DNA from 4 places in the Cytobacillus sp. GQ23 genome. Region 1 is predicted to be linked to each of the others. Evidence: riboswitches for the same ligand, from Rfam matches in the RefSeq annotation. Region 1 holds a riboswitch; each other region holds the start of a gene.
What was found. A riboswitch is a leader RNA that binds a small molecule or an ion and turns the genes downstream of it on or off. The one in region 1 is predicted to bind thiamine pyrophosphate.

Region 1 (7,908 bases):
AACTTCCTGTTGCCTGATACGTAGGTAAAGTATTGACCAATTCTGAAGAGGTGAAAAGATTGGAAAATAAAAGAGCAACGGTTGTTTCTATTTCAATGATGAAGCTGCAGATATACTTATTCCTTGCGACAATAGCGCTTATATTGGGGGTCCTCATTTTACATGCTGTGATTTACCGCGGTGGAGAAATGAGTTTTGGTTTCGCAGGTATGCTAATGTTCTTTGCTGGAATGATCCTTATCATTATTCTCCATGAAGCCATCCATTTGGCAGGCTTTCGCTATATTGGCAAAGTTCCCTGGAAGGAATTAGACTGGGGAGTCAATTGGAAAATAGGTGCTGCTTATGCTCATGCCAAACAGCCAGTGACTGTTCAGCAAATGAAAAAGGTTTTATTGCTGCCATTCATTCCAACTGGCTTAGGTCCGCTTGTTCTTGGAATTGTCCTTAATATGCCCGGATTATCAATCCTGGGAGCGATAATGACAGTTGGCTGTATTGGTGATCTTGCACTTTTTCAAAAGCTATTAAAATTTCCAAAAGACGCACTTGTCATTGATCACCCGACTAAACCTCAATTTACTATATATGAATAGTGATAAAGCTAGATTTTATTTTTGCTGTCCCATCTTATAAATAGCTGTGTGAAAAAGAAAGCAGCGAGGGCCGCCAGTGCTGAAATAAGGAGATTTCTCATGGAATCCAGTCCATATAGCCTGATCCCGATTAATTTAGAAGCAGTAGTGCACAATCTCCAGTTGTCATAAACAATGGCTGTCTTATGAAAAAAGGGAAAGAAAACGCCGAACAGCATGAGAAAATAAATATATTTTTTCATTATCCCATTCCTTTCATGTTTAATCCTATTGAAAAGATATGAGTCAGATCCTGCTATTAGTATCAAATGGACAAGAAAAAGGACAGTCGCCATGACTGTCCTTTTAATTCATTCTTTTTATGCGTCCATCAATCGCGTAACTAAACGGCTGCGGGAGCTGCTGAATATACTTCTCCAGTGCATCAATATCGTTGGGGCCAGTCACTCTATTTATCCCATTTAGAAATACGGTGAAATTATCTCCTCCATTAGCGAGATAAGTATTTACAGTGACCGAATAGATCTTGGCCGGTTCGAGTTTTGCTCCGTCCGGAAGGTATATATCTATTACTTTTTCACCTTTAGGCCTGCTGTCATCCCAAGTATAAGTAATTCCGGATATCTGTAGAATTCTAGTTATATTAGGCTGCCATTGCTGATTGAGGACCTCACGGATTTGGCTGCCAGTCAGGTCCATTTTGACAAGCAGATTACTGAAGGGAAGGACCCCAAATAAATTTCCCCAGGTAACACGGCCGGCATCAATGTCTGCGCGGATTCCTTCCGGATTGGTAAAAGCGAAGTCTGTGTTCATTGCTGACCGCTGAGAATCAGCAATAAGATTGCCCAAGGCTGATTCACCGCTTATGTTTTGTTCGGCCGTGATTGGAATAGCAGCAGTGCCAATATATCTGTTTACAGCAGATTCTACCTTTTTTTCATACCGATCGATTATCCTGGTTATATCGCTTGCAGGCTCGATCCGATCCTGATAAACAGTTACAATTTCTGCGTGTTTGCGGACAATATCCTTTGACTGCGGATCTATTTCTATATCTACATCAGAAAAGGCTGTGCCGTATGAATAGGCCTGGACCAGGAGTTTACCATCTACAACACTGTTCAGATAAGTATGGCTGTGTCCTCCAAAAATGACATCTACTTCATCACCCACTAGATGTGCCAAATCAATCAGCTGGCCACTGGCTTGTTGTCCATTTGGTCTGGATTCGCCTGGAACATGTGCTAATACTACAATGGCTCTTACACCTTGTTTTTGAAGTTCTCGGGCATATTTGTTGATGGCTTCAGCTTCATCAGTGAAGATTAAATCTTTCACACTGTCAGGTGCTGTTATAGCTGGTGTTTCTCTCATGATGACTCCGATAAATCCAATTGGGATGCCGCTAATGTTTATGATCTTATAGGGAGGAAGGAAGGGTTTACCTGACTTTTGATTTATGACATTGGCTGCAATCCATGGGAATTGGGATCCAGAGTAATCTTTTCCTGCAGAAGGGCTGCTGCCTGTCAGCAGGCGAAGCAGCTCATCAGAACCCCGGTCGAATTCATGATTGCCAATCGTGCCGATATCAAACCCCATCCTATTCAAAAATTCAATAGTCGGTTCATCCCTCAGAAGCGCAGATACCGGCGGGCTGGCTCCAATCATGTCCCCAGCATGAAGCAAAAGGGTATTTTCATTTTCAGCAGCACGCTTACGTAAATAGGCAGCAAGGTAATCAGCACGTCCTGCTGGCCTGCCGTTGACCAGACGAGTGACATTCAGCTGCCCATGGAAATCATTAATGCCCAGCAATTGAATATGCTTATATGGTTCTTCTATGCGTTCTTCCACATGGCCGTGATATCCTTCAGAAAGACCCTGCTGATTCCATTGTTCATATTTTGCATGCTGTCCGCTGTATAAAGGCATTCCCAGGATGCTAAATAATATAAGGGAGAAAAGCATTTTCATTCTTCGTCCTCCAGTAGTTGTGGCAGGGTTAGTATTTGCCTGAATCAGGAATTTAATCGGATGATAGGATGTCAAGTTTGTAATCCTGCCAAAAGGGTAAGGTCTTAAAGAAACATAATACTGCCAAAGGAGATGAAAACACATGAATTATAAGAAGCTTTTGCTTTCAGTCCCATTAGGTGCAGGATTATTGTTGGCAGGGTGCGGAACAGATGAGCAGGAGCCGCCGCCGGAAACCGAAGATGTAGAATTGGAAGATAATCAAATGGATGAAAACAATAAGGAAGATAGTGAAATGCAGGATCCCGGAATGAATGAAGAATCTCCACAGGGTGAAGAGAATCTGGATATGAACGAAGGGGGTTCAGAAGAGAATTAAATGATGCTGCACATCTTAAATTTATGGAAAAACGTCTGCTTATGTCAGGCGTTTTTATGTTTTTTTTAGAATTTGAATGTCTAATCAGAAATGCCGCAGGGCATTTAGGAGAAGGATCCATGCGTGAAAAGGTGAAAGCTTTTTGATTCACGTTTGCAGAAATACCTTTTATTTGTTTTCTGAATTATGTATACTAAAGTAGAATTAAATAGTAATAACTAGGGGTGCCCAATAGCTTGGGCTGAGAGAGAAACGCGCTAAAGTTTCTTGACTCTTTGGACCTGATCTGGATTATACCAGCGTGGGGAAGTTAGAATGTGCAAAAGTTTCTTTGTGCAAAGACATCTGCGGTTAAGCCGGTCCATCATTATGTGGACCGGCTTTTTTACATATCCGGCACTTCCCGGTTCCAGGTCTCGTCCCTATATTTTTGAATAAGGGAGAGATAACAATGACTGCAAGTTCATTAAATCATGAAAGTATTTCTATTATGTCGAGCTTTACTGGCAGCAGGAAAATCTATGTGGAAGGATCGAGACCTGACATAAAGGTTCCGATGCGTGAGATAGAATTAAGTCCCACCACCGGAAGTTTTGGTCAGCAAGTAAATGAGCCGGTTCGCGTCTATGATACGAGCGGCCCTTATACAGACCCTCAGCATACGGCAAATCTAAAAAAAGGGCTTCCTCCTATAAGAAGCCGGTGGATTCAAGAACGCGAAGATGTAGAAGAATATGATGGGCGGAAAATAAAGCCCGAGGACAACGGCTACCTTAATGAAGATGATCCGCGTGCTAATCATAAACTTTTTCCATGTCTATCCCGCAAGCCACTGAAAGCAATAAAAGGGAAAAATGTCACCCAGCTTCACTATGCAAAAAAAGGGATCATAACACCGGAGATGGAGTTTATAGCTATTCGGGAAAATATGGAACCGGAATTTGTTCGGTCCGAAGTAGCGAGAGGACGTGCCATTATTCCTTCTAATATCAATCATCCTGAGACAGAGCCAATGATAATCGGACGGAATTTCCATGTGAAGATTAATGCGAACATTGGAAACTCAGCAGTCTCATCTTCTATTGAAGAAGAGGTTGAGAAGATGACATGGGCCACACGCTGGGGAGCAGATACAATTATGGATCTATCAACTGGCAAAAATATTCACACAACACGTGAATGGATTATCAGAAATTCTGCTGTTCCTGTTGGGACGGTGCCGATATATCAAGCTTTGGAGAAGGTGAATGGAATTGCTGAGGACCTCACATGGGAAGTGTATAGGGATACGTTAATCGAACAGGCAGAGCAGGGTGTTGATTATTTTACAATACATGCAGGTGTCCTTTTGCGTTATGTACCGCTTACTGCCAAAAGGCTGACTGGAATTGTGTCCAGAGGCGGGTCCATCATGGCCCAATGGTGTCTGCACCATCATAAAGAGAACTTTTTATATACACACTTTGAAGAAATCTGCGAAATCATGAAAGCTTATGATGTGGCCTTCTCCTTAGGGGATGGACTCCGGCCGGGATCGATTGCAGATGCAAATGACGAGGCTCAGTTTGCGGAGCTCGAAACACTTGGTGAGCTGACGAAAATTGCCTGGGATCACGATGTGCAGGTAATGGTCGAGGGACCCGGCCATGTTCCCATGCATTTAATCAAGGAGAATATGGATAAGCAATTGGAAATCTGTAAAGAAGCACCATTCTACACGCTTGGGCCTCTTACGACAGATATAGCTCCGGGCTATGATCATATTACCTCTGCCATCGGGGCTGCCATGATAGGCTGGTATGGAACAGCGATGCTTTGCTATGTCACCCCTAAAGAACATTTGGGTTTGCCAAATAGAGACGATGTGCGTGAAGGCGTCATTACGTATAAAATTGCCGCTCATGCAGCAGATTTGGCAAAGGGGCATCCTGGTGCGCAAAAAAGGGACGATGCCCTGTCAAAAGCCCGTTTTGAATTCCGCTGGAGAGATCAATTCAACCTCTCATTGGATCCTGAGCGGGCATTGGAATTCCATGATGAAACCCTTCCGGCTGAAGGGGCAAAAACCGCTCATTTCTGCTCCATGTGCGGGCCAAAATTCTGCAGCATGAGAATTTCGCAGGATATCCGGAATTATGCAAAAGAGCATCAGATTGGAACCAGCGAATCGATACAGAAGGGCATGGAAGAAAAAGCTGAGGAATTTAATAAGGCCGGTGGAAACATTTATCAGTAGTCTTTTTATAGTTTAATAGAATGATATCCGCTGGGGGTGCCTGTTTGAAGGCTGAGATTAAAGCAAAGGCTTTAAGACCCTTGGAACCTGATCTGGCTAAAATACCAGCGTAGGGAAGTGGAGGATCGGGTCTGAATTCTATGGCTCATACCCCCGCTTTCTATTTAGAAGGTGGTTTTTTATTGCAAAAAAATCTAAAAAACTTAGGGGCGACTGCTATGAAAAAACAGCTGCATGTTATATCTGATGGAAAGCTATCTCCAGTGGCCTTCGCTGAAATGGCAGTTGAACTTGAACCCTTTACGGATCGCTTTCATTTAAGGGAAAAACATCGAACATCAAGGGAGTTATATGAAGCAGCAGAGCACCTTCTTAAAAAGGGTATTCCAGTTAGAAAAATCATTATAAATGATCGCGCCGATGTTGCCTGGGCGTTTAAAGCGGGTGTGCATCTTGCTTATCACAGTCTGCCGGCTGATATTGTAAAAATGCGTTTTCCGGATGTACCTGTCGGCTGTTCTGTACATTCACTTGAGGCTGCTGAAGAGGCTGCCAAACAGGGGGCTGATTATCTCCTGTATGGGCATATATTCGAAACAGACTCCAAGAAGGGAATCCCGCCAAGGGGCACGGGGTCTTTGGAGGCTCTAAAAAAGGCAGTAGACATTCCGGTATTGGCAATTGGAGGCATTAAACCAGAGAACGTACTTGAAGTCCTGGAGGCAGGGGCAGATGGCATTGCTGTCATGTCAGGGATATTGCAGGCAAAGGAGCCTGCGGAGGCAGCAAAGCTCTTTTCAAAAATGTTAAATGAGGAGGGGATATGATGAGGAAAAGGTTTGACGCCGTTATAATCGGCGGAGGCATTAATGGCAGCTCCATTGCTTTTCAACTGGCAAAAAGAGGGTATAAAGTGGCTGTTTTGGATAAGGGAAAAATAGCTGGTAAGGCTTCCGGGGCGGCTGCTGGAATTTTAGGAGCGCAAACGGAACTGACCGAAGACGGCCCGCTGTTCCAGCTCGCATGCAAAAGCCGCTCCATGTACCGGACCCTGATTCCTGAACTGGAAGAGTTATCACAAGTGCATATCGGCTATCAAAATAAGGGTGTATATAGAGTGGCAGATAATATTGCAGAGGAGATGAGTTTAAAAAGATTAGTAGAAAGCCAGCAAAAAGCGGGAGAGGATGCCGAATGGTTTTCCATTGATGACCTGATTAAACGTGAACCATTCGTATCAGCCAAATTAAGGGGTGCGATGTATATACCGAATGATGGACAGGTACAGGCATATGAATTATCCCTTGCCTTTGCAAAAGCTTCAATGACCCTCGGCGCAGAAATTTTTGAGTATACACAGGTAACAGATTTTATTTTAAAAGGTGAAAGGGTGTATGGGGTTAGAACCAGCCAGGGAGAATTTCTGGCTGATTCCGTTATCGTTGCTTCCGGTGCCTGGAGCAGGGAGATTCTTGAAAGAACGGGCCTTGTGCTGCCCATTATTCCGGTTAAAGGCGAGTGCTTCTCGGTCAAGGCTGATAAAACGCTTGTACAAGGGACGATCTTTTCACACGGATGTTATATCGTTCCCAAGCAATCCGGAAGGCTGGTAGTTGGGGCAACGGTTAAAGCAAACTCATTTGATGAAAAGGTGACCGTTGAGGGTATTTCCCAGCTGATGGAAAAGGCTCAAAACCTGGTGCCGGATATCGCGAATGCAGAATGGGAACGAGCCTGGACAGGAATTCGCCCGCAATCGGCTGATGGGCAGCCTTTTTTGGGACAACATCCAGTCATTGATGGGTTATATATTGCAGCGGGGCATTTCCGCAATGGGATCCTCCTCGCTCCGGCAACAGGAGAGCTGATGGCAGACATCCTCGAAGGCAGGACGGAGAAGCCTAACCCGTTTGAGCTGTCCCGCCTTGAATATTTAGACCAATCGTCAAAAGGGGTGGTTATATGAATATTGTCATTAATGGTGATGCTGTGCTGCTGCCGAAGTCAGTTCAATCAGTTTCACTTTTGCTCGAGCACTTTCATTTGGAAAAAAAGGTAGTCATTGTCGAGTTAAACCAGCATATTTTGGACAAATCTGCGTATGCTGAAACGGTTTTATCAGATGGGGATCGAATCGAAATTGTACACTTTGTAGGAGGCGGATGATATGTTGAAAATTGGACCGTATGAATTTAGCTCCAGGCTGCTGCTTGGGACAGGAAAATATCCAAACTTTGATGTGCAAAAGGAAGCTGTGGAAGCTTCAGAAACAGAGGTGCTTACGTTTGCCGTACGCCGTATGAACATTTTCGAAGCAAACCAGCCCAACTTTTTAGAAAAGCTGGATTTAAAAAAATATAAATTACTCCCTAATACGGCAGGAGCGAGTACAGCTGAGGAGGCTGTCCGAATAGCAAGGCTATCCAAAGCTTCCGGGCTCTGTGACATGATTAAGGTTGAGGTAATTGGATGCAGCAAAACGCTTCTTCCAAATCCAATTGAAACAATAAGAGCAGCGGAGATTCTATTGGACGAGGGATTTATTGTCCTTCCTTATACTTCTGATGATGTCGTCCTTGCGCGAAAGCTTGAAGAACTAGGCTGCCATGCAGTCATGCCATGTGCTTCGCCAATTGGGTCAGGGCAGGGAATCATTAATCCTATTAATCTTCAATTTATTACAGAGCAGGCTGCTGTGCCGATTATTGTGGATGCCG
Region 2 (7,908 bases), on a different contig from region 1:
GGACGAAGGAAGGCTTCGTCAAGCATATCCTTCCGGTTCGTGGCGGCAATAAATAATATTCCGTCATTGGAGTGTCCGCCGTCCAGCTGGACCAGCAGTTCAGTTAACGTTTTTTCACTTTCTTCTCCGCCATGCTGCTTTCTTCGTCCTGCAAGTGCATCTACTTCGTCAATAAAGACGACAGCAGGAGAATACTTCCTGGCATTTTGGAAAAGGTTTCTGACTCGGGATGCTCCTACACCGACAAATAATTCATTAAACCCGGAACCGCTTGTTGAGAAAAATGTGGCTCCCAATTCCTTGGCGATTGCCTGAGCCAGCAATGTTTTTCCCGTTCCGGGAGGTCCGTATAAAAGAATCCCTTTCGGAGGCTTAATGCCCATTTTTAATGAGCGCTCCGGTTCTTTTAAAATCGAAAGAGTCTGCATAATTTCCTCTTTCATTTCATCTTGAATTCCGCCTACATCTTCAAGCGAAATGGCAGGAAGGGCTTTAGGCTTGGATACACTTTGCTTCATTGTATTTGTTGCGCCCATTCCGCCTTTTCCTGACTTAAACAGGTAAATTCCTATGGCAATGAACAAAAGGACTATGCCGCCAAGTATCCAAGGTGTATAGGGCCCTGTGGCTGCGAATGTATATTGAATATTATAGGTTTCTACTAATTTATCAACCATATCACTGTTGGGAGGCACATGAGAGATGTACTCGCCATCAGGAGCTGTGATCAGCAGTTTCCCATTTTTATATTCCTGTACTGTAACAATCTTTCCATCCTGGGAGGCAATAATTTTTTCCACAGAAGAAAACGGGACTGTCACATCCTTATTTCCTGCTTGTACGGTCCAAATAACCGCCGCCAAAATCACCGTGACTACCAATGCAATAGTTATAATCGTCGAAGGCTTCTTTAAAAGTGATTTCAACCAATTCCCTCCTCATTGAACATACCTACATTATAAGAAATTAAAATTGTTAATAAAAGGGTTTAACTCTTTTTAAACATTGTAAATTATGGAAAAATAATATCCTTTATTAGAAAGTGTGCTACAACAGCGTTCAAAGGGTTAATAAATGTGAAAGATATGTGACAGGGGGGAAGTCTAGTACAAACCATTTTATTGGAAACTGAATGTGAAATAGTGAATAATAAAAGCGGATAAGCGATTTCTGTTGATAAAAATATTGAAATATATAGGGGAAAAAGGTGTTAAAATGGCTCAGCAGGACTTTACAAAAGGAAATATTTTTAAACAGCTCTTGTTGTTCTCAACTCCCATAATGCTCACTAATCTCCTGCAGGTTTCCTATCAATTTATTGATAGTCTGTGGGTTGGGAATCTGCTGGGAGCTGATGCATTGGGGGCTGTTGCAATTTCAGGCACTGTAATCTTTACAGTACTTTCATTTATCATTGGAATAAACAATGCGGCATTAACGATTCTATCCCAGCAAAAAGGCGGAGATCAGGCAGAGGGGCTTAAGCGTTATTTAAATGCCTTTACCGTCATACAGACCATTTTGTCGGTTGTTCTTGGAATAGCCGGATTCCTGCTTGCGGAAAGAATTCTGGCCTTCATGGGCACACCTGCCGTAATGGCCGGAGAGGCTGCATCGTATTTGCAGATTAACTTCATTGGTATTTTGTTTTTATTCGGGTATAACTTTATAGGAACTGTACTAAGAGCACTCGGAGACAGCAAAAGCCCCCTGTACTTTGTGCTGATAGCTGTCGTGTTAAATGCAATTCTCGATCCTCTTTTTATATCAGTATTTCAGCTTGGCATTGATGGGGCCGCCTATGCAACCATCCTTTCACAGGGAGTCGCCTTTATGATCGGCATGATATTCATACTCCGCAAAAAGCTGGCGCCTTTTACAATTCCATCTTGGCCTTACAAAGAGGAGGCCGTGCTGATCTTCAAGCTTGGCATTCCTTCAGGACTCCAAATGACTGTCATATCGGCTGGCGTTATGGCTATTATGTCTGTCGTTACTTCTTTTGGGAGTGACGTCGTTGCAGGGTTTGGTGCAGCACAGCGGATCGACAGTATCATAATGCTTCCTGCCATGGCATTGGGGACTGCAGTCAATAGTATGGCTGGTCAAAATATAGGAGGAAATCGATGGGAACGGGTACATCAAATAGCGTTGTACGGAGTCCTCTACAATCTTGCCATCATGTTTATCATTGCTTTGGGGACGTTCCTATTTGCAGAGTATGGGGTGCACCTGTTTATACAGGATAAAGAATCAGTACACTATGGCACTGAATATTTGAAAATCATTGCTTTTTTCTATCCTCTCCTGGGCATTAATTTTGTATTGAATGGTGTGGTAAGAGCCTCAGGCGCCATGTTTCAAGTTCTTATCCTCAATATCATTTCATTCTGGATCCTCCGATATCCTTTAACTTATCTATTTTCAAAGTATATAGGGGATAAGGGAATTGCAGCAGGAATGGGGATCAGTTTTGGCATTAGCAGTGTTATTGCCTTTATGTATTATCGAAAAGGCAAGTGGGATAAACAAAATATTTTTGGAGAGGAGGAGTAATTTCTTTTCACCATTAATTCTTTCATATATACTAAAAGCGAATAATTCAATAACGTGCCACAAGGGGAGCATATCGCTGAGAGTGAACAGCCCGCTGTTCTGACCCTTTGAACCTGTTAGTTAATGCTAGCGCAGGAATGTGGAATAAAAGGCAGTTGCACTATTCTGTCTGCTTATTCTCCCTTGGGGTATCGTCTCGAGACTAAAGGGGGATTTTTTTATGAAGAAATTAAGCTTAATCGCAATGATAGAGGCTTCATTTTTTGCAGCATTCGCTATCATTCTTGATCTTCTGCCATCCATCAAGCTGTCGCCATCCATTTCTATATCTGTGGCGATGATTCCGATTTTTATTCTGGCCTTTAGAAGAGGATTTAAAGTCAGCTTTATTGCAGGACTCTTATGGGGGATACTGCAGATCGCCATGGGAGATGCCTGGATTGCCACTCCGCTTCAGGCATTTATTGAGTATTTTGTTGCATTTGCTTGTATCGGTTTTGCCGGCTTGTTTTATCGTGTTATTCAAAATCAGCTGCGCACCGGCAGCAGGAAGAAAGCGCTTGGCTGGGTAGTCGTGGCAGTATTTATCGGAAGCTTCGCCCGGTATTTCTGGCATTTTATAGCAGGTGTTCTTTTCTTCGGAAGCTATGCGCCAAAAGGGATGTCGCCGGTTCTTTTTTCCTTCCTGGCTAACGGGGCTACCATGCTTGGAGCGGCCATTCTCTGCTCAATCGCGGCCGTGTTCATTATTTCGTCGGCACCAAGATTAATTATTCAAAAATCGGATGAAGGCCTTCAATCTCACAAAAGTGCCTCCTGATAACTCCTTTGATATATTTCCACGAATTCGATAAGAGCTTTATTCAGCAGACTAATTTACATAGTGATTGGTCTGCTTTTTTATTGTCAAATGGATTAAACTTTCCAATTCAAGATATTTGGAAAATTCATGTAATATTATAGTTTGTGAGTGAGATTCTTTATAAGGGAGTAAATAAAATGAAAAAAAGACCTGAACCAATAGAAGCTGCCGTCCAATTTGTTGAAAGACATTTTCCAAATTGTCAGGGAGCTTTATTGGCTGGGAGTGTTGTTCGTGGACAAGCAACTGAAACATCTGATTTAGATCTTGTCATTTTTGATGATAATTTAGTTTCTTCTTATCGTGAATCGGTCATTGAGTTTGGCTGGAATATTGAACTATTTGTACATAATTTAACGTCTTATCGTTTCTTTTTTGAAAGTGATTGTAAAGAAGCAAAACCTTCTATGCCAAGAATGGTTAGTGAAGGGAAGATACTAAAAGATACAGGTCTTATAGCAGGCATAAAGAAAGAAGCGAAAGAACTGCTGGAACAAGGACCAAAAGCATGATCAAAAAAACCATCGATTTGAAGAGATATTTCATCACAGATGCACTAGATGATTTAATCGGATGCCAAAACAGAGGAGAAGGAATTTTTATTGCAAGTAAACTCGGGGAGTTAGTGGGTGAGTTCATACTTCGCAGTAATCGTAAATGGATTGGATCATCTAAATGGCTTGTTCGTTCATTAGTTCACCACGACAAAGAACTTGCAGACGAATTCGTTGAAGCATTTGATTCGTTTTATAAAACAAATAACATTGAAAAGATAGTTATCCTGATTGATAAAGTGCTTGAACCCTTTGGCGGGAGGCTATTTGAAGGGTTTACTTTAGGTAAAAAGTAAATCTGATTACTATGCTGCAGAATATAATTATAATTAAATGATATTTCCAAAGTTTTTTTGATATATTAGGAAATTGCTTCTGAATAATGGGTATATTACTCAAAAAAGGGGAGTGAAGACCTTGTCCAATACTTTGCAGGGAAATATCATAACTGGCGTATTTGATGCGGAAACCAGTGCTTTTGAGATTCAAAAAGTAAAAAGCTTCAATACCCAGTCGGTCCTCAACAAACATCAATGTGAAACTCTGTATAATTATCTTACCCTTCATGAAGAAGATGAGGGAGGGCAAATAATTACACTTTACGATCAAATGCCGCTTATGCTGACCCGTCAGGAAATTTGCAGTCTAAAGGAAGATTTGGAGAACATTAAAAACCTATATCAGTAGAAAAACGCTCTGCAGCCTATGCAGGGCGTTTTTTATTGAAAAATAATTTTGACAAATTCGTGACAAAAAGTTTGACAAATTTGTGAACATAGTTAGAATATTAAATAAAAGGGGATGAAAATATGACAATTCAACAGCAGCGCGTTTTGCATTTTTTCCGAAATAGTACAGCAGCAGGTATTGTAATAGGATTTATTGTTTTTATTTCAAGCTTTTTTGTAAGCGGTATCACTGGTGAGTATGTATTATCCATCGGTTTAAGTATTATGGTTTCGTCTATGCTGCTGTTCGGATTCGGGTTTTTTATCAATGTGATGGAAGAAATGACAAAGGGAAGCAAGGGAATCAGACAATACAAATAAAACCGGCCTCCAACGGGGAGACCGGTTTTTTTGTACTGTCTTGCTCCAGCGCCTGCACCCTCGAGGTAAAGGTGCTTTGGGAGGATGGGCATGTGCTGATTTAATGTGCAGCGTGTCCAGAAGTTAAGACCCAGATAGAACCCACTACAATAACAATAACCATAAATACCGCATAAATCATATTGACTAAGTTTGTCTTGCCGTCTTCACCTTCTCTTAAGTGCATGAACATGAACAGCTGCATTCCTGCCTGAACGACAGCCAGGGAGCCAATGATCCACATAATCACTTTAAAAGAGAGGTTTGTATATAAAGCAATTCCTGCTGCTGCAAAAGTCAGCACAAGAGAAACAATAAATCCAATGACATGGCTTATCGGGAAGCTTTTTGATTGATGATGTTCCATTTAAGCCACCAGTCCTTTCAGATAAACAAATGTGAAGATAAAGATCCAGACTACATCAAGGAAATGCCAGTAAAGGCCGATAATAAACGTTTTTCTTGCTGTAGTAGGGGTAAGGCCTCTTTTTAAAAGCTGGATAATAACCATAGTAGCCCAGCCAATACCCAATGTAACGTGGGCACCGTGTGTTCCAAGCAAAACGAATAAGCTCGAAAGGAACGCACTAGTTTGCATCGTTGCGCCTTCATGGGCATAATGGACAAATTCATTGATTTCCATGAACAGGAAGCCTGCGCCAAGAGCAAGGGTAATCACCAGCCAGGTGATTAGCCCTTTCAGGTTATGGCGGCGCATTTCAAAAATGGCGATGCCCATTGTAAAGCTGCTTGTTAAAAGGAGGACTGTCTGAATCATGACATCCTTGATGACAAAGATATCCTTATGTGTTGGTCCTCCAGCAAAGCGTTCATATAATACACCGTATACTCCGAACAGAGTGGCAAATAGAACGATTTCAGCGCCAAGGAAAACCCAGAAGCCGAGAATATTCATGCGGTCCTGCTCAGTCTGATATTCAAGGGGCAGGGAAGTATCCACTTTAGCTGACATGATCGTGCACCTCTCCTTCTGTTTTTCTCCACGCATTTTCAATTCGATGGATTTCATCTTTTTTAACATGGAAGCCTTCATTGTAATCGAATGAACGGATGATTAAACCGGCGAAAATGCCGATCGCAGCGACTGCTGCACCAATGTGCCATTCAAATACAAGGAGGAAGCCTGCGATGCCAAAGATGACACCCATATAAATCGGCAGCCAAGAATTGCTTGGCATATGAATCTCTTCAATTTCACTGTCATATAACGTTAAGCCTTCATTCTTTTTCTTCATGTGCCAGAATGGATCAAGGGATTTGACTTCCGGCAGTTTAGCAAAGTTATAGAATTGAACAGGCGATGCAGTAGACCATTCTAATGTTCTAGCATCCCATGGGTCGCTTGAAATATTTCTGTCTGCATAGCGGATGCTCCAGTAAATGTTGTAGCAGAATACCGCGAATCCGGCTGCCAGAACGATTGAACCAATGGCTGAAAGCATGAATAGAGGTGCAAAACCAGACTCGGCAGAGTACGTGTATGCACGTCTTACAGCTCCGTTTAAACCAAGGAAGAACATAGGCATGAATGTTACGTTAAAGCCGATTACAAACAGCCAGAAATGCCATTTGCCGATTCTTTCATTCAGCATGAAGCCGAACATTTTTGGCCACCAGTAGTAAAGACCGGCGAATACCGCAAATACTACACCCGGAATTAATACATAGTGGAAGTGGGCAACAAGGAATAATGTATTGTGATACTGGTAATCTGCTGCACCCATTGCCAGCATGACACCGGTAACCCCGCCGATAACGAAGCATGGGACAAATGCAAGTGCCCAAAGCATGGCAGAAGTAATTTTAATGCGGCCTTTCCGCATCGTAAACAGCCAGTTGAACATCTTAACTCCGGTCGGTATGGCTATTGCCATTGTCGTGATGGAGAAGAATGAGTTAACCGCAGGTCCTGATCCCATTGTATAGAAATGGTGGACCCATACAACCATACTTAGAAGCGCAATTCCAAGGATGGAAAATACCATTGACTTGTAGCCAAACAATGATTTTCTTGAGAAGGTCGCAATAACCTCTGAAAAAATCCCGAAAGCAGGAAGGGCAACAATATATACCTCTGGATGGCCCCATAGCCAGAACAGGTTAGCCCAAAGCATATCCATGCCTCCGCCGGATACCGTGAAGAAATGTGTTCCATACAGACGGTCGAATGTCATCAATGCCAATGCGACTGTGAAAATAGGGAACGCAGCCACAATCAGAATTGATGTAACAAAAGTAGTCCACGTGAACATCGGCATTTTCATCAGTGTCATGCCTTTTGTTCTCATTTTCAGTATCGTAACGATAAAGTTTATACCTGTCATTAATGTACCGATACCGGCAATCTGCAGGGCGACGGCGTAAAAGTTATTGCCGATTCCCGGACTGAACTCCTTGCCTGCAAGAGGGAAGTAGGAAGTCCAGCCTGCATCAGGCGATCCTCCAATGACAAAGGAAATATTGAATAACATAGCTCCGCTGAAAAACAGCCAGAAGCTTAGAGCATTCAGCTGTGGAAAGGCAACGTCACGTGCACCAATCTGCAGCGGAATGACAACGTTCATTAATCCAATCAAGAACGGCATAGCCATGAAGAGAATCATGATAACGCCGTGTGTTGTAAAGATTTCATTATAGTGCTGGGAATTCAAAAATTCCATTTCAGGCCGCGCAGTCTGAGCTTTCATCAGCAGGCCGTCCATCCCGCCGCGGAAAAACATTAATACCGCGGAGATGATATACATAATACCTATTTTTTTATGATCAACAGTAGTCAGCCATTCTGTCCACAGATACTTCCATTTTTTCAAATAGGTAATCCCTGCCA
Region 3 (7,908 bases), on a different contig from region 1:
ATATTTTCTTAATTTTCTAAAATATTCCCATAAGAAAAACCCCCGCCTATTCAGCAAGGGATTCGTGTTTATTAAATAACTCTTTTAATATTTTCAATTTCTCATCTGTATAATGCTTAAAACTGTCATTATAGGATTTTGGATCTTTCGGGTTAGCAAAATGAGTAATTTTTCCTGTCTCTGGGTCAATGAACTTACTGGAAGCCCCGCATCCAAGCCCGATGATTGTCTGCTGTTCTTCCATAATCATAATATTATAGATGCTTTCCTGATTCGGAAGAGCATAGCCGACATTCTCAAGATTGCCAAGGATATTTTTCTGACGGTATAGGTAATAGGGATGGTAATTATGCTTTTTAGTCCAATCCTCAGCCATGTCCATCATTCTTTCAATTTCTTCCCGCTCAGCAACTTTATATTTTTGCTTATTCCTCGTCATTTCCGAAGCACGTTTAAAGGATAAAGTATGAACTGTCAGGGATTCCGGCATTAATTTCTCTGTTTCATCCAATGTATGTGCAAATTCCGGTACACCTTCTCCAGGGAGTCCGATAATCAGATCCATATTAATGTTATTCATTCCCATATCGCGGGCAAGGTGGAACTTATCTACGGTTTCTTCCACTGTATGGTGGCGTCCAATAGCTTTCAGTGTCTCCTGAATATAGGACTGGGGATTGATGCTGATTCTGTCAATATTCCATTTTTTCAGCACTTCAAGCTTTTCAGGTGTGATTGTATCCGGACGGCCTGCTTCCACGGTGACCTCCCGAATGTTTTCTACATCTGGAAAAGATTCATACATTTCCTCATAAAGCATATCCATCTCTTCAGCTGTAATGCTTGTTGGAGTCCCTCCGCCATAATAGACAGTGGTAATTTTTACATTATATTCTTTCAGCCACTCTCCCATTTTGCGCATTTCAAAATGAAGGCCGCCAAGAAATGAGTTGACAGAACCCTGTCTGCCATTAATCGCATATGCAGGAAAAGTACAGTACGCGCACTTTGTCGGACAGAACGGAATGCCGATATATATGCTTACCTCATTTTTCAAGTCATAAAGATCCGGCACGACAGCGAGCTGCCGGTCTACAATATTCTGCATAAGCTGGATTTTCTCATCTGTAATCAGGTACTCTTCCTTCAGCTGCTGATGTGCTTCCTTAAGAGGTGTCTGATTCTGCATGGCACGGTGAAGCAATTTTGTGGGACGTACCCCAGTCAGAATTCCCCACTTCTGCGTAATGCCCGTCCAGTCCTGCAAAACAGTCAGGTATACATGAGATACTGCATTCTTGATTTGTTTGAAATTCTCTTTTTCTGACTCAGCCGGAATGAACTCTTTTTCAAAATCAGCTGTAAGTTTATTGCTATTTTTATCAGTAATCTCTGCAGCGGCTTTAATGCGTTCTCCATGCTCAATTTGAAAAGAAATGATCAGATCTGCTGCATCATTCTCACCAAGCACCACTTCACATTCTTCAAAAAAGAGGTTCCCTATCAGCCGAAGCGGCCGATGGAATCGTTCATCCTGTATGCCTAAAATTGAAATGTTCAAATCGATCACCTTTTTTTAAAAATATAATAAATCTGCCGGTGTTTTATCTCAATGACGGCAGCTGCATAGTCTATTTATTCATGTTGGCAAACTCCTTCTAGTGTACATAAATGGGGAAACAAGGTCAATATCAGGAAAGTGAATCCTATAGGTTACTGATATGGTTTCTATACTATCGCTAACTAAAAAAAGAGCCGAATTACTAATCGGGCTCTCATTCATTGAATTTTATTTTAATAGATTCATTTTCTTCAGGAAATCGATTGGATGCTGTTTACGGAAATGTTCTTTAACCATGTAGCTTACGCCGTTCTGATCATTTGATCGCGTCAGCCAGTCCGCTGCTTTTTTTACTTCTGCCGGAGCATTGCCCATTGCCACACCCAATCCTGCTGCTTCAATCATTTCCAGATCATCTTCAGAGTCTCCTATGACGACCATTTGATTTCTGGAAATCCCAAGATGCTCACATAAATAGAGAAGCCCATTCAGTTTTGAGACCCCTGCAGGAACAATGTCCATCCTCAGATCGTTCAGTTTTAAGACTTCTACATTTTCAAACATGCCCCAAATGGCTGTCTTAGCATCCTCAAGGTCTTCCTTATCTTCAAAGTACACTTCGATTTTCGGCGGCGTAACCGGCTCATCTAAAATAGTCTCACTTAAAGAATCCACAAATTGCTGGGAATAAAAAATGGGATCACCCGTTGTAAAAACTGTTTTTGCAAGCATATTGGTATTAAGCTTCGTTTTGTTTGCAAGGGAATATTTTTCGTGCACCAGCCTGATTTGACAGGTAAAGCCTTCAAGCAGGCGCACGATTTCAAACGTTTCATCTTCCTGAATCCTTTTTACAAATATAGGCTTTTCCTGGGAAGCTGCAATATATGCCCCCCTGTGTGTAACCAGCAAAGAATTGGATTTCAATGCTTTAGCCACTTTCTTCGCGGAAGGAAAGCTTCTGGATGTGACAAGTGTTACATAAATTCCCTTTTGCTGCACATATTCAATTGCTTCTTTTGTTGATTTATGAAGTCTTCCATTTGATTGGAGTAGTGTTCCGTCTATGTTTAAAGCAAGCATTCTGTATATCATCCGATTTGCCCCCTATTCTCGGTGTAAAATTGTCCTATTACACTTTTATGAAGGGAGGGACTGGATTAGAACATGACATGGACAATGCAGAAATTTTTTCGTTGATTGCCTGTGTTAGTGAAGGTGTTTAACTGTTTTCATAGATTATTTGAATAAAAGAATTATAAATAGTCATTTACAATTTGGATTCTCCGTATTAAGATGGAGTCATTAAAAACTGCATATCCAAGTTTTGCACTAGGGGAGCTTTTTGGCTGAGAAGAACAATCCGTTCTGACTCTTATTACCCGATCTGGATAATACCAGCGTGGGGAAGTGCAGGTGAACGGCTATCATTTTAGTGTATTGATAACATTCAACTGCATTTCCTATTGGGAATGCAGTTTTTTTATTTTAACCAGGCTGTTTTTGTAAAATTTGTTGTTTTTGGCTCATGTATATTGTCGTTGATTTCCCAGCGAATCGCGGGCAGGCGGTGTGCTTGCACATATGCTCCCGAAGGAGCCTTGCACCTGTCGATACTATCAACACAGTAAGTAATTCAAAAAACAGCAGCAAACCTTACGAAAAAAACTTTTCATTAATACTAGGAGGATGGCAAAATGCAGGAAAATTTTTTATGTGGAACCAGTGAAATTACAGGGTGCAGATTTTCAATTTATCCCATGACTGACAGGTTTGCGGATATTATTTTATCAGCTTTAAAAGAAGTGGATACGAGCAAGGTTTGGATGGAAACAGATGATGTTAGCACCTGTGTGCGAGGCAGGTCCATTCATGTTTTCGATGTGGTTAAAGCTATTTATCTTCAAGCTGTTAAGCATGGTGACCATGTAGTATTTAACGGAACTTTTTCAAATGGATGTCCTGGTGATACTGCAGGAGATGCTTATCTTGCTGAGAATGAGGAATTGGCAAATGAAGAATCAGCAGCAGGTATCAGCCAGGAAGTTGCGGTCCAGTTCGCCCTTTATCCGATGGGGATTCCTGAATACATGAATGTCATTATGGATCAGGTCGAGCTTGCAATGAATCAGGGAACTTTTACAAAAGGGGTGCATTATGCTTCAAGATTAGACGGGGATGCACACTCTGTTTTTAAAACTCTGGAGGACGCTTTTGAAAACTGTAAGAAAAGCAATTCCACCCATATTGTTATGACGGTGAATATGTCTGCCAATAGCCCATCCAAAAAGGGGGCTGAATAATATGCTTGAAAAGTGGAAGCTTCGTGAAGTCATTGTCCTGTCTGTACTCGCTGTCGTGTTTGCAGTTGTATACCTGATATTCATGCAATTTGGCAATGTGCTATATGCAATGTTCGGCTTAATTGGATATGATTTTATTTTTGGCATTTGGTTTATTGTTTCAATTCTCGCAGCGTACATAATCAGAAAACCCGGGGCAGCTTTCTTATCGGAAACCATCGCTGCAGCCATTGAAGTCATGATCGGCAATGCTGTCGGTCCCCGCCTGATTCTGTCGGGCATGATTCAGGGGATTGGAGCGGAAGCTGTTTTTGCGGCCACGAAATGGAATAATTACCGGACATGGGTCTTAATTGCTGCCGGCATGGGCTCTTCTGTTACAAGCTTTATTTGGGGCTATTTCATTTCCGGCTATGCGGCCCTCTCACCCGGTTATGTAATGGCGATGTTTTGTGTAAGGATGGTCAGCGGTGCTTTACTGGCAGGCTTGATGGGCAAATGGCTGAGCGAAAGCCTTGCAAAGACCGGAGCATTAAACAGCTTTCCTATTGGCAAAGAGCTGAAAAGGGGAAAACCGGAAAATGGCATTACAGCATAAACAGAACATATTAAAAACAGAGCAGCTTACATTCAGGTATGAAGATGTGAAAAAGCCCATTTTTAAAAATATGCAATTCAGCCTTAATGCAGGGGAAGCAGTTCTATTATTGGGACCCAGCGGCTCGGGAAAAAGCACACTTGCTTTCTGCTTAAATAAATTGTATCCCGAGGCCGCAGATGGCGAATTGGACGGGATCATTTCATTCAAAGGAAAGAGGCTGGAGGAATTCGGCCCTGGTGAAATTAATCAGCACATTGGAATTGTGTTTCAGGACCCTGAAAGCCAATTTTGCATGACCACAGTCGAGGATGAGCTGGCATTTGGACTTGAGAATTTGAAAACGCCGCATGAAGAAATCGGGAATAAGATTGATGAAGCATTGGAGCTTGTTCATCTTTTGCCATATAAATATGCCCCAATTCACACCCTTTCCGGGGGCCAGAAGCAAAAGCTTGCACTGGCATGTGTATTGTCATTGAAACCGGATCTCCTGATTTTAGACGAACCGACAGCAAACCTGGATCCGGCTTCAAGCTATGAACTTACCCGCATCATTAAAGAGCTTAAAGAGAAGAGATCATTCTCCCTTCTAATAATCGAACACAGGCTGGATGATTGGATTGATTTGACCGACCGCTGCGCAGTCCTAAACAGAGAAGGCGAACTATTATTTAATGGAAGCACTGAAGAATGCTTTAATCAATATGCAGAAGAATTTCTGCTTGAGGGCATCTGGCTGCCAAGTTCGGTAAAAGCAGGCCTTTCAGGGAAAAAAGCAGGTATTTATAAAGGGGAAAAACTTCCGTTGACTGATGAGAAATTAATCGCCGGATTTGAGAATCCCATTGGTGCACTTCAGGTTTTAGATAACAGGAAGAAAAATCACCAAGCTCCTGAAGAACAAATTATTCTATCCGCAGAGAATCTATCCTTTTATAAAGCTGGGAAAGATTTGCTAAAAGATATTAGTTTTTCTGTTAAAAAAGGTGAATTTGTGGCCATTGCCGGCTCAAATGGATCAGGAAAAACAACGCTTTCAAGACTCTTGGCTGGACTTTATACTCCTTCCAAAGGCAATATTCTCTTTTATGACAGTCCCCTTTCCCAGTGGAAGGAGCAGGAGCTAAGACAGAAATTAGGTTATGTTTTTCAAAACCCCGAACACCAATTTATTGCTGATTCTGTCTATGATGAAATTGCATTCAGTTTAAAAATACAGCAGATTCCTGATGGTGATATTAAAGAATCAGTTCAGGCTGCACTGCTTCAAGTGGACTTGCTGCGGTGCGCTGACATGCATCCCTTTTCCTTAAGCCAGGGGCAAAAACGGCGGCTTAGTGTTGCATCGATGCTTGTGTATAACCAGGATCTTCTCCTCCTCGATGAGCCGACCTTTGGACAGGATGCCAGGACGTGCGGTGAGCTTATGAAGCTAATGGAAGCAAAGATCCAAAGCGGCGGATCCGTGGTGATGATCACACATGACATGGAAATCATCCATTCATATGCGGACAAAGTGATTGTTCTTTCAGAAGGAGAGAAGATTTACGATGGTTTGCCTGATGCATTATGGAAAAAAGAGGACATTCTGAAGACTGCTTCCTTAAAGGTTCCATACATTGAAAAACTCAGGAATGATATCGGGTCCATTGCAGGGAGGGAAAAACTTGTTCTTACATGAATTAAACCCAAGCATTAAAGCATTCACTGTGATAGTCTGTGTATTACTTCTATCGATTTTTTTTGACCCGGTTACACCTTTTCTGACCTTAGTGATAACGGCAGCAGCCACCTTTATTTTAGGAAGAGTTTCATTCAAAAGATGGATTCTGCTTTTCTCGCCATTTATCTTCATGGCTGTCATATATATTTGGTCAGCTTTGATTTTTTCTAAAGCGATTGAAGGGGAAACCCTATTATGGGCATGGGGGATCTTCACATTGACTGAGGAGGGCCTTCTGCGTGCCCTTTCCCTTGGAATGAGGGTGTTAAGCTTTACTTCTCTGTCCCTTCTGTTCATTTTAACCACAAAGCCGACAGCATTTCTGCTCAGTTTAATGCAGCAATGCCGGCTCTCTCCAAAGCTTGCATATGGAATCATGGCAGGCTATCGATTCCTGCCATTAATGAAAGAAGAATTCGAGATCATCAGAAGTTCACACCGGATCAGGGGAGTACCCAAAGCCAGGACACTCCCGGAAAAAATGGCAGAGCTTAAGAGGTATACAGTTCCCCTGCTTGCCGGAGCGATCCGTAAAGCTGAGAGGACAGCCATGGCAATGGAATCAAAAGGGTTTACCGGAGATAAAAACCGGGATTTTTATCATAAAGTCTCTGTTTCCTGGAAAGATTGGGCTTGTTTGGCCTTCTTTATAGGAGCAATATTGGTCAGTGCCTATATCTCTTGGCTTTTCGGGTTTCTCCAGCTTTATAATGGCGAACTTTAGCTGGCAATTTTGATTTCTGTGCGGATAGAATCTTTTTTGTGTGCGGAAGAAGCCATTTTATGTGCGCAACAAATTTTTTTTGTGCGAATAGCCCGTATTTATATGCGCACAGTCCCATACCCGCATTTGCAGATTCAAAAAATTACCATAAAGTACCATAAACAACTATGAATAAATCTTATTTGCTCTCCTAAAGCTATAATTGTAACAAACAAGAAAACTACACCAAGGAGATGATTTACATGGCAAGAAACAGCAATTCTAATCAGCTTTTAGTATCAGGAGTCAGTCAGGCAATTGATCAAATGAAGTATGAAATTGCAACAGAATTCGGTGTGAACCTTGGCCCGGAAACATCTTCAAGAGGAAATGGATCTGTAGGCGGAGAAATTACGAAGCGCCTTGTGCAAATGGCTGAGCAGCAGCTTGGCGGAGCACGCTAATCTTCTAAACAAGCCGTTTCCACCTTTCGCGGAAGCGGCTTTTACTCTTTTATTTAAGCATTTCTAAAATGTCCTCTACTGCCTCTAGAAGTGATGAAGCCTGGATATCTGCACTTGTTTGCTCTGAGCCGATAAAAACAGTTTTACAGCCGGCTTTCTTCCCTGCCTCAATGTCCCGCTCATGATCGCCTACCATAATGCTTTTAGCCAAATCAAGATGGTGCCTTTCAGCCAATTCCAAAAGCATGCCTGCATTTGGTTTCCGGCATTCACAGCCTGCTTTCGGCTTATGAGGGCAATAGGCAACCTCTTTAATATGTCCGCCTTTGGCTGCAACAAGCTCCTGCAGCCTTTCATGAATTTTCTTTAGCTCTCTTTCTTTCAGAAAGCCGAGTCCCACACCGCCCTGATTGGTCACGACGAAAATTTCATATCCGGCTTTGGTCAGTTCTGACACAGCTTCTGCTGCCCCTTCCAATAAATATAACTGCTCAGGCTTGTTAACGAATTTTACCCTTTCAGATAAAACCTCATTCAAAACGCCGTCCCGGTC
Region 4 (7,908 bases), on a different contig from region 1:
TAATGGTTTTTCAGCGCATGATGGATACTTCTTTTGCAGGCAAGGAATTCCTCATTGAGAAGAAGTTCCTCCACCCTTGGCCTGTTAAAGGGTACCACATATTCATTCATTACTTTAGCAGGCTTACTGCTCAGGACCAAAATTCGATCAGACAAGTAAAGGGCTTCTTCAATATTATGTGTTACAAACAGGATTGTCGGTTTATGCTCGTTCCAAATATCAAGAAGCCATTTTTGCATATCATGGCGGGTGAGCTCGTCTAAAGCTGAAAAAGGTTCATCCAGCAATATGATCGGCTGCGGGCTCAATAATGCCCGGATAAAGGCAGCCCTTTGTTTCATTCCTCCCGACAATTCATGAGGATATGCATTTTCATAGTCGCCGAGTCCTGCTTTTTGAAGCATGTTTCTGGCCGTTTCCGGATCGGCTTTTCCCATAATTTCCTGGCCAAGCTTAACATTCTGGAGGATGGTTCTCCATGGCATCAGGGAAGGTGTCTGGGGCATATAGCTAATTGAACCGCGTTTTCCGCTGATTTCTGTATTCCCAAGCTTAATGGAACCTTCATCTGGCAGGAGCATACCGCCAATCAGGTTGAATATAGTGCTTTTTCCGCTGCCGGATGGACCAAGAATCGAAACAAATTCACCTTCATTTACTTGAAAGCTTAAATTGTTTAATACTTGATTGGAATCAAAACTTTTCGATATAGAATTAACCGATAATTGTATCATTTCCTGCCACTCTCCTGGGACTTCCATTTAATAAGCAAACGTTCAGCCAGTAAAATGGCTCCAAAAAGGAGCAAACTTAACAGCATAATCGCAAAAATGGCTACAAAAACACGGTCTGTCCGAAATGAGGAAGAGGCTAGGGTCATATAAACCCCTATTCCGGCTTTAGCTCCAAGCCATTCAGATATGACAGCACCCATCACACTATAGGTTGCAGAGATTTTTAGGCCTGAAAATAAAGATGGAAGGGAATGGGGGAGCTCCAGCTTCCAAAATAGCTGTCCGCTGCTCGCCCCTGCCATCAGCATATAATGCCTGAGTTCTCCCGGTGTTTGCCGAAAACCATCCAATGCTGCAACAGTAATCGGGAAGAAGCATACCAGCGTAATGACAATAAGCTTTGGCAGTATGCCAAATCCGAACCATACAACCAGTAAAGGAGCCAGAACAATTATTGGCACATTTTGAGAAAGGATAAGAAGCGGGTAAACAGACTCCCTAATAAAAGGCAATAAATGCAGTATCACAGCTGTTAGTAATCCAATGACAGTGCCTATGCCAAATCCCCATAGTGAAAGCAGGATTGTCGATTGAAGATGCAGGCGGAAGCCCTCCCAGCCTAAAAACGCCTCCTGAATAATGTCTGTCGGGGGAGGAAGCAGCCAAGATGGGACATCTGCCAGATTCACCGCCAGCTCCCAAAAAATGAATAAAAGAAGGAGAACCGCTGCCGGCCTCCATCCTTTTCTGACTGCACTGATCATGAACGGTACTTCTCCGTTAAATCACTCATTTGAATTCCAGCAGGCTGATATAGGATCTTAACCTGTGAAATGACATTGCTGCTTCCTTTTTCAATCATTTTTCTGTTCATGTCAGCAATGATTTTTAATAAATGTTCTAAATCGCCTTCCATCGTTGTTTCCAGGGGATGAACTTCGTATTTAACACCCGATTGCTGAATGACACTGATTGCTTCATCAACATATGGTATAACATTTTCCCCATCTTTTGTTTTTGGTATGATTTGAATGCTTACAAGTGCGTTTGCCATTTTATAAACTCCCCTTATTCCGGCAGGAAGTCATTTGTAAATGCTTTGCCGGCATCTAATTCTTTTTCTAAAAGACCATTTTCATGCATCCAGTGTGCATAGTTTTCCCAGACTTCAAGCTTTTGTTCTCCCCATCTGGAAGCATCATCCTGATAGCGCGGAGATAGCCACTCCTGGCTCTTTTTGACCAAGTCACTGTCAAGGTCAGGAGCATGCTTTAACAAAATATCAGCTGCTTCGCCAGGTTCGTTGATTGCAAATTCATATCCTTTGGCTGCTGCTTTTACAAATGCTTTGACAGTCTCCGGATCATCTGCAATCATTTTTTCACTAGTTGCCAGTACAGGCGTGTAGTAATCCAGTTTATCAGAGTAGTCTGTAAGGTAGACCATATTAATCTTTTCCCCTCGAAGCTCAGCTTCTACACCTGTCCATCCGTAATAAATCCATGCGAAGTCTATATCTCTTTTAACGGCTGTAAAAAAGTCTGCATCTCCCATGTTCACAATTGACACTTTATCGACATCAGCATTTTCCTTTTTCATTAGAGAGTCAATTACTGATTTTTCTACAGGTGCCCCCCAGCCGCCATAAGTTTTTCCTTCAAAATCTTTCGGCGATTTAATATTTTTTTCAGCAGGGGATGCAAAACCGGAAGTATTGTGCTGAATGACAGCAGCTATTGAAACCAGTGGCACACCCTGTACCCGCGCTTCCGTAATGCTTTCCTGATAGCTGACACCGAAATCTGCCTTGCCTGATGCGGTCAATTGATCTGCTCCTGCCTCACCTGGCATGATGATTTCGACATCAAGTCCTTCTTCTTTAAAATAGCCTTTTTCCTTTGCGGCGTATAAGCCGGTATGATTGGTATTGGGTGTCCAATCCAGAACGACAGTAACCTTTTTCAATTCTTGTTTGCTGCCTGCATCTTCTTTTCCAGTCTGGCCGCTGCCGGCACATCCGGTAAGCAGCAGAAGAAGCGCAGAAATAGCAGCTATACATTTTTTCATAATGAAACCTCCAAAAGCTTTTATGTAGTAAGGAAAGTGGGTATTAGTCTGCCCTGAAAATTAAAAAACGCCCCGGCATAATACCGGGACGCATATAAAAAAACATTTATGATGTTTAAGAATATGTTCCCTACGCCGGTATTAGCCAGATCAGGTTCAAAGGGTCAGCATCTTAAGGATGAAGTCTCAACCGGCACACCGGTTCCCCTACATTTCTTGCTATATAATTTTAACAGACATGAATACTTTCCATCATTATTATAGCAGACAATATAAAAAAGGACAGCATTTGAAATTTATTTCATTTCAATTGTCCTGCTGTCTTTCCAGGTTTTGAATTTCTCAAGCTCCCCTGATATTTGACTGACGGCAAAGCCCAGTACTGCTGCGTCATCCAAAATCCCCATTCCAATTAAAAAGTCTGGAACCAGGTCGATAGGGGAAACAAAGTATAGAATGGAAGCAATAATAAAGATAATTGATTTTTTGGAGATATGCCGGTAATCACCTTTTGACCATGCCCTGACTAAATCAATAAGCAGCTGAAACTTTTCCCATATATCATTTAATGAGGATTTGTTTTTATCTGCTTTAAGTGTCGCCTTTTTTAGCAGTCCTTTCGTTTTTTCGGGATCCTCTGCGTAGCGTTTTGCCCTGGAAGAAAATTTTTTATAGCCATCCTTATAGTCTTTCGTTTCTATTTCAGGCATAGCCATCACTCCTATATTGATAATTCGGGTAAACAGTTATAATTCTATTATTTACCGCATACGTGACATGACATAAACATTTAACCTGAAGAAAAAAATGGAAATAAGCATTAAGCTGTATCAATATATTTAGTGGGAGCTGGTATTTATGATTGAAAAATGGCTGAAGGAATCAAAATATACAGTAATACTAACTGGAGCAGGGATGTCAACGGAAAGCGGGCTGCCTGATTTCAGGTCAGCCAACAATGGATTATGGAACGGGAAAGATCCTGGAAAAATTGCCAGTACGGAAGCATTAAATCAAAATGTGAATGAATTTATAGATTTTTATCGGCACAGGGTAATCGGACTGAAAGAGTGTAATCCTCATAAAGGCCATTATATTCTTGCTGATTGGGAAAAGAGAGGCATGATAAAGAGTATTATAACTCAAAACGTTGATGGATTTCATCGGCTTGCTGGCAGTAAAAATGTATCAGAGCTTCATGGTAATCTGCAGACACTCCACTGCCAGGAATGTAAAGAAGTGTTCCCAAGCGAGGGTTATTTGCATGGGCATACTCAATGTAATTGCGGGGGAATGCTTCGTCCTTCAGTAGTTCTGTTTGGAGAAATGCTGCCGGAGCAGGCATTAGATTTTGCGGCAGATGAATCAGACAAGGCAGAACTATTTATTGTACTGGGATCATCCTTGACTGTGACCCCGGCAAATCAGTTTCCGCTGATAGCGAAACAAAACGGAGCAAAACTGGTGATAATTAATATGGAACCCACTGATTTTGACTTTTATGCAGATGAAGTAATCCATGACCGCAAAATTGGTGACGTACTCGAAGAACTAGATGGCCTTTTAACAGCGGGAGAATGAGTATCTTATAATAAGTCTCGTACTATGATTTTTTGAGCAAGTCCCCTATAATAGACAGTGAACATGATTACTACCGCTTCAAGCGATATGATATATAAGGAGTGTTCAGCATGTTATCAAACATCGGAATTCCAGGCTTAATTCTCATCCTCGTTCTGGCTCTTATTATTTTTGGGCCTAAAAAACTTCCCGAAATAGGGAGAGCATTCGGGGAAACTTTAAAGGAATTTAAGAAATCTACTCGTGATCTCACTAAAGATGATGACGATGATAAAAGAAAATAGCCTACCGGTTTAGAACCGGCTTTGCAGACGATTGGTCTCAAAGCCGGTTTTTCTTTTTTATGGCTTCCAAACGGTGTGAATGGGTATATAAAACAAGGAAAAGAAAAAACAGTTGACTGACATGTATATACAAGATAAAATGAAAGCGTAAACAGATCATGTATATACAAGTTGCTTTGGTTTATATTTATCAAAATTGAGGACCATAAATAAGCACCTTATAACTGTTTTTTTCTTTTATTTGAAAACGGTAACAGGAGGAGAGCGAAGAATGGCTACAAATAAAGAGTCAGCAGAGCAAATCGTAGAAGCTATCGGGGGCAAAGATAATATCGCTGCGGCCACTCATTGTGTAACACGGCTGCGTTTTGCCTTAAAAGATGAAGGCAAAGTCAATAAAGAAAAACTTGAAAATATTGATATAGTGAAAGGGTCCTTCTTCACCAATGGACAATTCCAGGTTGTAATCGGACAAGGCCTCGTTGATAAAGTATATAAAGAAATGACAGAGGCTACCGGAATTGGCGAATCGTCAAAGGAAGAGACCAAAAGTGCTGCTGCCGAAAACTTAAATCCCTTGCAGCGCGGCATTAAAACACTTGCCGATATTTTTATTCCTATCCTGCCAGCTATCGTAACAGCTGGTTTGCTGATGGGAATCAACAACATTATGACTGCGCCAGGTATTTTCTTTGATGAAAAGTCGTTTGTTGAAGTTTATACAAACTGGGCTGATCTGGCTGCGATCATTAACCTGATTGCCAATACTGCTTTCGTATTCCTACCCGGTTTGATTGGATGGAGTGCTGTTAACAGGTTTGGCGGAAGTCCGCTTCTGGGTATTGTGCTTGGTTTGATGCTCGTGCACCCGGATCTTTTAAATGCATGGGGCTATGGTGCTGCAGAGGAAGTTCCAAAGTGGAATTTATTTGGTTTTGAAATTGAGAAAGTAGGTTACCAGGGTCAGGTATTGCCGGTATTATTTGCTTCATATGTGTTGGCTAAGATAGAAGTATTCCTGAGAAAAAGAATTCCTGATGCTTTTCAGCTTCTGACTGTTGCACCGATTGCATTATTAGTAACAGGATTTCTTTCTTTTATTGCCATTGGACCAATTACTTTTACAATCGGCAGCTGGATTACAAATGGTGTTGTCGGAATCTTTGATGCTGTTCCGGCACTTGGAGGATTAATTTATGGGGGGTTATATGCACCGCTTGTAATCACTGGCATGCATCATACTTTCCTTGCTGTTGATTTGCAGTTAATCGGCAGCATTGGCGGCACGTTTTTATGGCCTATGGTTGCATTGTCTAATATTGCACAGGGTTCCGCAGCTTTTGCCATGATGCTGCTTAGCAGAGGAAATGAAAAGCTGAAAGGTCTTGCGCTTACATCTTCAATATCAGCATGGCTGGGCGTTACCGAGCCGGCTATGTTTGGGGTAAATCTTCGCTTTAAGTATCCGTTCTTTGCAGCGATTATTGGGTCGGCGATTGCTGGCATATTCATCACTATTAATGGAGTTAAGGCACCGTCAATAGGTGTAGGCGGATTGCCGGCGTTCTTCTCCATCTTTGCGGAAAATTGGATTCCTTTCTTTATTGGAATGGGAATTGCACTCATAGTTCCGTTTCTATTAACTTTAGCTTTCTCAAAATTTAAAAAAGCCGAATAAACTTGAAGATGCCATGGGGTTCTATGATTCCATGGTATCACCATTTTTAGGCTTTCTCGAAATTTTATTATACCGGAGGTCGCATTATGAAGAAGCATTGGTGGAAAGAAAGTGTAGTTTACCAAATCTACCCTCGGAGCTTCATGGACAGCAATGGAGATGGAATAGGAGATTTGCAGGGAATTATCTCAAGACTGGATTATTTGAAAGAGCTCGGAATTGATGTGGTCTGGCTATCACCGGTTTATAAATCGCCAAATGATGATAATGGCTACGATATCAGTGATTATCAGGATATTATGGAAGAGTTTGGCACCATGAAGGATTGGGAACTGCTTCTTGACGAGCTGCATAAAAGAGGCATTAAACTCATAATGGATCTGGTGGTAAACCATAGTTCAGATGAACATATCTGGTTTTCAGAAGCAAGGAAATCGAAGGATAATCCATATAGGGATTACTATATATGGCGTGAAGGAAAAGATGGAAAAGAGCCGAATAACTGGGGCAGTAATTTCGGCGGATCTGCCTGGGAGCTTGATGAAAGTACAGGAGAATATTATTTGCATCTGTTCTCAAAAAAACAGCCTGATCTAAACTGGGAGAATCAAAAATTAAGAGAAGAAATATACGACATGATGACCTGGTGGCTTGAGAAAGGGATTGATGGGTTCAGAATGGATGTAGTCAACTTTATTTCCAAAGTGGAGGGACTCCCTGATGATGAACCAAAGCCCGGGAAGAAGTATGCTTCTGGCAGCAAGTATTATCGAAATGGCCCAAAAATTCATGAATACTTGCAGGAGATGAATGAAAAGGCCTTATCGAAGTATGATGTTATGACTGTCGGCGAAATGCCTGGTGTTAATCCTGAGTGGGCAAGGCAGTATACAGGAGAATCACGCAATGAATTAAATATGGTTTTCCAGTTTGAACATGTTAGCCTGGATAACGGGCCAAACGGCAAATGGGACCTTAAACCCCTCAATCTGTTTGACTTAAAAACAAATCTGACCAAATGGCAAAATGAGCTGGATGAAATTGGCTGGAACAGTCTTTACTTTAATAATCATGACCAGCCACGCTCTGTTTCAAGATTAGGGAATGATGAAGAGTTTTGGGAGAAGTCGGCAAAGATGCTGGCAACATTGCTGCATATGATGAAAGGAACTCCTTATATTTATCAGGGCGAAGAAATTGGAATGACCAATGTCCGCTACTCAAGCATAGATGAATACAGAGATATAGAAACACTTAATTTTTATAATGAAGCTCTTGATGATGGCTGGACCGAGGAAAAGGCATTAGAAGCTATCTATGCAAAAGGGCGTGATAATGCGCGGACACCAATGCAATGGGATTCTTCTGAGCACGGAGGATTTACGGAAGGAACACCATGGATAAAAGTAAACCCTAACTATAAAGAGATTAATGTCGAAAAGGCCATGAAAAACCCTGACTCTGTTTTTCAGTATTATAAAAAGCTTATTGAACTCAGGAAGAAAAATGAGGTTATTGTTTACGGAAAGTATAACCTTATACTAGATGATCATCCCGAAGTCTA

Region 2: another riboswitch for thiamine pyrophosphate. It lies ahead of thiT (energy-coupled thiamine transporter ThiT); the one in region 1 lies ahead of AC6CHU_RS23260 (thiamine phosphate synthase).
Region 3: another riboswitch for thiamine pyrophosphate. It lies ahead of AC6CHU_RS13805 (YkoF family thiamine/hydroxymethylpyrimidine-binding protein); the one in region 1 lies ahead of AC6CHU_RS23260 (thiamine phosphate synthase).
Region 4: another riboswitch for thiamine pyrophosphate. It lies ahead of AC6CHU_RS12980 (ABC transporter substrate-binding protein); the one in region 1 lies ahead of AC6CHU_RS23260 (thiamine phosphate synthase).

The regions. Positions count from the first base shown of each region.
Region 1 is NZ_JCAXER010000037.1:8,327-16,234, forward strand. It holds gene AC6CHU_RS23235 (DUF3267 domain-containing protein) at 60-596, shown strand; gene AC6CHU_RS23240 (hypothetical protein) at 605-838, opposite strand; gene AC6CHU_RS23245 (bifunctional metallophosphatase/5'-nucleotidase) at 942-2,576, opposite strand; gene AC6CHU_RS23250 (hypothetical protein) at 2,719-2,955, shown strand; TPP riboswitch at 3,166-3,280, shown strand; gene thiC (phosphomethylpyrimidine synthase ThiC) at 3,407-5,191, shown strand; TPP riboswitch at 5,214-5,324, shown strand; gene AC6CHU_RS23260 (thiamine phosphate synthase) at 5,410-6,018, shown strand; gene thiO (glycine oxidase ThiO) at 6,018-7,157, shown strand; gene thiS (sulfur carrier protein ThiS) at 7,154-7,357, shown strand; gene AC6CHU_RS23275 (thiazole synthase) at 7,359-7,908, shown strand, end outside.
Region 2 is NZ_JCAXER010000024.1:66,912-74,819, reverse strand. It holds gene AC6CHU_RS19245 (AAA family ATPase) at 1-926, opposite strand, end outside; gene AC6CHU_RS19240 (MATE family efflux transporter) at 1,216-2,556, shown strand; TPP riboswitch at 2,609-2,711, shown strand; gene thiT (energy-coupled thiamine transporter ThiT) at 2,777-3,376, shown strand; gene AC6CHU_RS19230 (nucleotidyltransferase domain-containing protein) at 3,556-3,930, shown strand; gene AC6CHU_RS19225 (nucleotidyltransferase) at 3,927-4,268, shown strand; gene AC6CHU_RS19220 (hypothetical protein) at 4,390-4,659, shown strand; gene AC6CHU_RS19215 (hypothetical protein) at 4,782-5,021, shown strand; gene qoxD (cytochrome aa3 quinol oxidase subunit IV) at 5,122-5,427, opposite strand; gene qoxC (cytochrome aa3 quinol oxidase subunit III) at 5,428-6,033, opposite strand; gene qoxB (cytochrome aa3 quinol oxidase subunit I) at 6,023-7,908, opposite strand, start outside.
Region 3 is NZ_JCAXER010000015.1:37,153-45,060, reverse strand. It holds gene AC6CHU_RS13815 (coproporphyrinogen III oxidase) at 47-1,561, opposite strand; gene AC6CHU_RS13810 (Cof-type HAD-IIB family hydrolase) at 1,790-2,656, opposite strand; TPP riboswitch at 2,886-2,987, shown strand; gene AC6CHU_RS13805 (YkoF family thiamine/hydroxymethylpyrimidine-binding protein) at 3,259-3,864, shown strand; gene AC6CHU_RS13800 (ECF transporter S component) at 3,866-4,462, shown strand; gene AC6CHU_RS13795 (ABC transporter ATP-binding protein) at 4,446-6,146, shown strand; gene AC6CHU_RS13790 (energy-coupling factor transporter transmembrane component T family protein) at 6,133-6,912, shown strand; gene AC6CHU_RS13785 (alpha/beta-type small acid-soluble spore protein) at 7,155-7,355, shown strand; gene AC6CHU_RS13780 (D-glycero-alpha-D-manno-heptose-1,7-bisphosphate 7-phosphatase) at 7,405-7,908, opposite strand, start outside.
Region 4 is NZ_JCAXER010000014.1:17,215-25,122, reverse strand. It holds gene AC6CHU_RS12995 (ABC transporter ATP-binding protein) at 1-734, opposite strand, end outside; gene AC6CHU_RS12990 (ABC transporter permease) at 731-1,498, opposite strand; gene AC6CHU_RS12985 (thiamine-binding protein) at 1,495-1,788, opposite strand; gene AC6CHU_RS12980 (ABC transporter substrate-binding protein) at 1,803-2,801, opposite strand; TPP riboswitch at 2,912-3,020, opposite strand; gene AC6CHU_RS12975 (YkvA family protein) at 3,098-3,511, opposite strand; gene AC6CHU_RS12970 (NAD-dependent deacylase) at 3,660-4,382, shown strand; gene tatA (twin-arginine translocase TatA/TatE family subunit) at 4,493-4,666, shown strand; gene treP (PTS system trehalose-specific EIIBC component) at 4,938-6,344, shown strand; gene AC6CHU_RS12955 (glycoside hydrolase family 13 protein) at 6,431-7,908, shown strand, end outside.